One region of the Tepidibacillus fermentans genome, then DNA from elsewhere that is predicted to be linked to it. Evidence: a T-box and tRNA genes for the amino acid it is inferred to sense, from the RefSeq annotation. Region 1 holds a T-box; the other holds one or more tRNA genes.

Region 1 (3,383 bases):
TAAGAAACGCAGAGTGTTGCGAATCTTACGATAAACTTCTGAGATCTGTTTCAAAATATTATCAGAAATGCGTACATCTGCTTGGTAGTCAACCGATGCTACCCATAAACGAAGAATATCTGCTCCTAATTGATCCATAATCTTTTGGGGAACAATCACGTTTCCTAATGATTTGGACATTTTTCTACCTTCGCCATCTAATGTAAAGCCATGGCTTAATACCGCCTTGTAAGGTGCTTTTCCTGTTACTGCAACACTTGTTGATAGTGAAGAGTTAAACCAACCACGATATTGGTCAGAACCTTCGAGATAGAGATCAGCTGGACGACGAAGTTCTTCTCGTTGATCAAGGACACCTTCATGACTAGATCCAGAGTCAAACCAAACATCCATAATATCGGTTTCTTTGCGGAAATGTGTTCCACCACAGGATGGACATGTTGTTCCCTCTGGCATCAATTCACTCGCTTCCCTTGCGAACCAAACATTGGTTCCTTCTTTTTCCACCAGTTTGATTAAATGATTGATGGTATCATCATTCAGAATCGTTTCTCCACAATCCTGACAATAGAAAATTGGAATCGGCACACCCCAAATCCGTTGACGGGAAATACACCAATCTCCACGATCAGCGATCATATTGTGAAGACGTTGCTCACCCCAATGTGGTACCCATTTCACATTTTTAATTTCATCCAACATTTGTTGGCGAATCTTATCAATAGAAGCAAACCATTGCTCTGTCGCACGAAAAATCACCGGTTGCTTAGAACGCCAATCATGAGGATATTGGTGTTTGATAAAACCAAGTTTTAACAATTTGCCAGCTTCATCTAGCTTCTTCGTGACTTCTTTGTTGGCATCCTCATAGAACATCCCTTCAAAACCTGGGGCTTCTTTCGTGAACTTCCCTTGATCATCAATCGGCGATAAGACATCAAGGCCATATTTTTGACCAACATAGAAGTCATCTTCCCCGTGCCCAGGTGCAGTATGAACACAACCCGTACCAGCATCTAATGTGACATGTTCACCTAGCATCACTAAAGATGTGCGATCATAGAATGGATGTTTCGCTAAGATACCTTCTAATTCTTCCCCTTTGAATTCTTGAAGGATTTCAACTTCTTCAAAGCCAACTTCCGCTTTCACATGATCTAATAACTCTTTTGCAACAAGGTATTGTTGGTTGTTCGCATTAAAAAGAACATATTGATATTCGGGATGGAGCGAAATTCCTAGGTTCGCAGGAATTGTCCATGGCGTTGTGGTCCAAATCACGATATTCGAACCTTCTGGTAGTTTACCTTTTCCATCTACCACTTCAAATGCCACATAAATAGATGCTGATTTTTTCTCTTTGTACTCAATCTCCGCTTCAGCCAATGCAGACTCTGATGATGGTGACCAATAAACAGGCTTTAATCCTTTATAGATTAAACCTTTTTTCGCCATCTCACCGAAGACTCGAAGTTGTCTAGCTTCATATTCCGGTTTTAAGGTGATATACGGGTTGTCAAAATCACCGCGTACTCCTAGTCGTTTAAACTGACTTTTTTGCTTTTCTACATAAGAAAGAGCATAATCCCGACACATGTTTCGGAACTCGATTGGTCCAATTTCATGACGGTTGATTTTTTGCGTCTTGATAATTGCATGTTCGATCGGCAAACCATGTGTATCCCAGCCAGGAACATACGGGGCATCATATCCTTGCATCGTTTTAAAACGCACGATAAAGTCTTTTAATACCTTATTCAAGGCATGACCGATATGGATATCCCCGTTTGCATAAGGAGGTCCATCATGAAGGATAAACTTTGGTTTTCCTTTTTGTTTTTCTTGAACCATGTGATAGATATCGATTTCATCCCACCATTTTTGGATTTCTGGTTCTTTGTTAGGTAGGTTACCTCGCATTGGAAATTCGGTCTTTAATAGATTTAATGTGTTTGTATAATCCACCCTTCTTCACTCCTTACCATTTATTGATTATCTATTGGATTGAACAAGTCAATAAAATGAAAAAACCTTCCCATCCCAATCTAGGGACGAGAAGGTAACCCGCGGTACCACCCTAATAGCTAAAAAGCCACTCAAAAGAATAACGGTCTAAACCGACTTTTCCTACTCGCAGTACTGCTTTCGGAAAGCAGCTCCTAGGTGATATTTCTATAAAATGAGATTACTAGGCTTACACCATTCCCTAGCTCGCTGAGAATCCATTTTATGAAACGTGTCCCAATCACAGCTTTTTTCTATCAATTTATAATGTAAGAATATACATAATTATAGACAGAAAGTCAATATTTATACGTCAATTTTGTCTTTTTCTACTTTTTCTAGCGGTTCAAGTTGTTCAAGTTCATCCCAAGTCTTTTCACTAAGCATTTCTAACTGTGCTTCTAACAAAGTACGAAAACGCGTCCGATAAATACTTGCTTTTTTCTTTAGTTCTTCAATTTCTAAAGCGATTGTTCTTGATTTAATCAATGCTTCATTAATAATACGATCGGCATTTTTCTCAGCTTCTTTGACGATCAATTGGGCTTCTTTTTTCGCATTCGCTTTTAGTTCTTCAGCCGCCTCTTGCGCAACAATGATTGACTTGCTCAAGCTTTCTTCAATATTGGCAAAATGTTGCAATCTTTCATTCGCCTGAAGGATTTTTTCCTCTAGATCTTTATTTTGACGGATTAATGCTTCATAATCCTTAATAATCTGATCAAGGAATTCATTAACTTCATCTTCATCATAACCACGAAAAGCTTTACTAAATTCTTTATTATGGATATCTAGCGGGGTTAAAGGCACCAAAAACACCTCCAATCAAAATATGTGATCTGTATGATCTGGTCAATTTCAAACTTCGACATTCAAATAAAAAATCCTTCATATTCTTACAATATTTTTTAAATGATTTTACCAACCTTTATCAACATTCGACCTTTTTTCGTGATTCCTTCTTCTTCTAAGAGTTTAAAGCGTCCAAATTTTCTTAGTGAGACCATGTCTCCAACTTCTAATTTATAATCCACTTGGTCAATGATTTGCCAATTCACTTTTACATGTTTTCCCTTAATCCATTCTACTACTTTTGAACGAGATTGGTGAAATACTTGTGCTACTATAGCATCGATCCGCAAAGAAGATACGGAAAATTGTTGAATCTCATATTGAATGGATGGAGGATTCAGTTGATTCCTTGGTATCGACTCTAAATAAATCTTGGTTTTACCAATTTGCTTTAATTCCATTCTCACATAATCTGCCACTTCACTTGCGACGATAAATTGTTTTGTTGTATCCGTGATTAAAATGTCACCAAATTTTTCTCGTTTCAATCCAATATTTAATAAGGCCCCTAACACATTTTGATGTGT
Region 2 (3,383 bases), 130 kb from region 1:
CAATCAATATTTATTCATCAAGGAGTAAAGTACCATCGCATTTTAAAAACAAATTTCTAAAATAAGAATAAATAGTAGCCACTCCTGTAAAAACTGATAGCAAAGGAGTGATAATAATGCACTATTACATGATTCAACCAGTTTATGATCAACCAGATGGTCGAACTGTCGATCTATCTCTTGGGGATCATGCCATCTCCAATATCATTGAATCAGCATATTGGACTGTTCAGGATGAGACTAACGTCTATGATAAAAGCTTTACTCATGAGCACAAAGATTTTTTTATTTTTGATACCATGAAAGCATTCAATAAAGCTGCAGATATCCTTGCATTACATATGATTAATTTTAATACGAATATTGTGCAAAAAACGACACCTGAAGAAGCTGATTTTCAATCAGATAACAATTATTATAAGGTTGTTGTTCCGGGTAAACCTGATGTAAAGGGTGCAAATCACTACTATCCACGAACCTATTACGATGAATGAGCACATACTCACATTCCACATATATTATTTTCTCTTTTTTTAAGGGATACATTCATATATAAAAGCTGTGGAACATCTATTTCCACAGCTTTTATGATGTTGGTTAAGGTTATAAGTTTGTTAACTTTTGAGAAATTTCATTGCTAAATTGTTGAAGGGCATTTGCTTTTTGTTGTATCGTTTGCTGAATTTGTGTTTTGTTCATGTTTGAATTGCTCAACTGGTTATATTCAGTATTCATTTTGCCAATCTCAATCTGAAATTGATTCGTCAACTGTTGTAGTTCTTGAAGTTTTTGCTGTAATGTTTGTTGTTGGAAAAGTTGCTGAATTTGTTGTGTTTGTGTGGCCATATTTTGCATCACTTGGGATGGTGGTTGAAAATATTGAACGGGTTGCGGTTTAACAGCGGTTTGTAAGTTATTTTCTTGCTGTTGTGAATCTGTTTGTGATGCATTAATCTGTTGAGTAAGTTGTTGTTTAATTAAATTTGATTTTGTAGATTGGTGAGCAATTTGTTTATCCTTCATTTTTTTAGACAAGAATAGCACCCCTTAACCAAGTTTGTGTCAGTAAACTGACATTATTAGTATGATAAAACGAAAAGGAATTCATTATTGACAAATGTTTCTTCTGTTTGTACAATTACTTTTGTCAATTATGAAGCATTTTTGAAATCAGATTCAAATATCATAAAAAATCCTTGCATAAAAGTTAAAAATAATATATAATGATCTTTGCCGTTGTTTTATAAAACGTCGCGGGGTGGAGCAGTTGGTAGCTCGTCGGGCTCATAACCCGAAGGTCGCAGGTTCAAGTCCTGCCTCCGCAACCAAGATAGCTTCGCATGGAGCTGTGGTGTAGAGGCCTAACATGCCTGCCTGTCACGCAGGAGACCGCGGGTTCGAATCCCGTCAGCTCCGCCATATCTTCGTTGTTCTTTTCCAAGATTGTCTTATGAGGGCCTATAGCTCAGTTGGTAGAGCGGTCGGCTCATAACCGATTGGTCACAGGTTCGAGTCCTGTTGGGCCCACCATTTTAATTAATAATCTGCCGGGGTGGCGGAATTGGCAGACGCACAGGACTTAAAATCCTGCGGTAGGTGACTACCGTACCGGTTCAAGTCCGGTCCTCGGCACCATGTTTAATATAAATGTGTGACTCCGTAGCTCAGCCGGGAGAGCACCATCTTGACAGGGTGGGGGTCGCTGGTTCGAACCCAGTCGGGGTCACCATACATAAAGCCAATAATGGCGCGGTTTCTAAGTTAAGAGAAACCGCGCCTTTTTGTTCTGTAAAGGAGCTTAAGGAATTAGAAAAGACCACAAAAGACTTTACAGCACCAGAAGGGGCCTTTATACTCAAAGCTGCACCCTTTTGAAGCAGAAGGACCTCTTCATCAATATCTATCTTGAAAACAGCGTTTTGTTTAATATGTTTCAAGAAAAAAATTAAAGGCAGGTATCGTTCTACCTGCCTCAATTATTATTACATTGATTGACTAAGCGATTCAAGTTGTTTTTCGATTTGAATGGATGGTTTTGAGGTTAATAAACTTACAATCGTGATAGCGAGTAAGCTTATCGCAAAACCTGGAACCATTTCATAAAGCTGATTCACAACAGGAAGTTTTGGCCAAATAACCACTGTTAGTGCACCAAAAAACAACCCCGCTAAAGCACCCCATTTGGTCATCCGTTTCCAGTAAAGGCTAAGAAGGATTACTGGACCAAATGAGGCTCCAAAACCCGCCCATGCATATCCAACAAGATTGAGAATTGTATCATTCTTCGTCCAAGCTAAAGCTAAGGCAATAATGGCGACAAGGAAAACGAAAAAGCGACCCAAGAAAACAAGCTCTTTATCCGAAGCGTTGCGTCTAAAGAATGTTTTGTACAAGTCTTCAGTTAATGAGCTTGATGTTACAAGTAACTGGGAAGAGATTGTACTCATAATCGCTGCGAGAATAGCAGAGATTAAGAAACCGGTTAGAATTGGGTGAAATAAGAGTTGCCCTAATTTAATAAATACTGTTTCAGGATCGTCTAATTTAATTCCTTGATTCTTAAAATAAGCTATACCAATAAGACCTGTAAACATTGCTCCAACTGTAGAGAAAATCATCCAACTCATACCAATTCGACGAGCTTTTTTGATTTCCTTAACAGAAGTAATGGCCATAAAACGAACAACAATATGCGGTTGGCCAAAATACCCAAGACCCCAAGCGAAAAGTGAAACGATTCCTACAAAACTTGTTCCTTTAAAGATATCTAATAAGGAAGGATCAATCGATTTGATAATACTAAAGGTATCGTTAATACTTCCTGTATGATAGATCGTTACAACAGGAACCATAATTAAGGCAGTAATCATAATGAGTCCTTGAACGAAATCTGTCCAACTAACCGCAAGGAATCCACCAAACAATGTGTAAGCCATAACGACTCCAGTAATAATCCATAAACCAGTGTGATAATCAATACCTAAAATACTCTGAAATAAAACTCCACCTGAAACCATTCCGGCAGAAACATAAAATGTAAAGAATAACATAATAACAAGTCCTGATACTAAACGTAACATCTTCGCGTGATCTTCGAAGCGTTTTTCTAAATAACCTGGAATGGTAATCGAGTTATTTAGTTCGGTAAAAGCTCTTAATCTTGGGGCAACATATAACCAGTTTGCCCATGCACCTAATGTTAAACCGATCACAATCCAAGATGAACTAATTCCTTTCGCAAACATAGCTCCAGGTAATCCCATCATAAGCCAACCGCTCATGTCTGATGCCCCTGCACTAAGTGCAGTAACAGCTGGTCCTAATGCTCGTCCACCAAGCATGTAGTCAGATAAATCTGATGTTCGTTTGTAGGCATAATACCC

The links. A T-box is a leader RNA that pairs with one kind of tRNA and senses whether it is charged. The one in region 1 lies ahead of ileS (isoleucine--tRNA ligase), so its partner is inferred to be a tRNA-Ile.
Region 2: it has a tRNA-Ile gene. The T-box ahead of ileS (isoleucine--tRNA ligase) is inferred to sense a tRNA for this amino acid. The anticodon was not compared.

Annotation. Positions count from the first base shown of each region.
Region 1 covers NZ_SMAB01000001.1:57,734-61,116, forward strand. The annotation lists gene ileS (isoleucine--tRNA ligase) at 1-1,965, opposite strand, end outside; T-box leader at 2,045-2,258, opposite strand; gene EDD72_RS00285 (DivIVA domain-containing protein) at 2,311-2,814, opposite strand; gene EDD72_RS00290 (YlmH family RNA-binding protein) at 2,913-3,383, opposite strand, start outside.
Region 2 covers NZ_SMAB01000001.1:187,818-191,200, reverse strand. The annotation lists gene thpR (RNA 2',3'-cyclic phosphodiesterase) at 1-60, shown strand, start outside; gene EDD72_RS00930 (hypothetical protein) at 117-494, shown strand; gene EDD72_RS00925 (hypothetical protein) at 604-1,035, opposite strand; tRNA gene EDD72_RS00920 (tRNA-Met) at 1,253-1,328, shown strand; tRNA gene EDD72_RS00915 (tRNA-Asp) at 1,343-1,419, shown strand; tRNA gene EDD72_RS00910 (tRNA-Ile) at 1,455-1,530, shown strand; tRNA gene EDD72_RS00905 (tRNA-Leu) at 1,547-1,635, shown strand; tRNA gene EDD72_RS00900 (tRNA-Val) at 1,654-1,729, shown strand; gene putP (sodium/proline symporter PutP) at 1,983-3,383, opposite strand, start outside.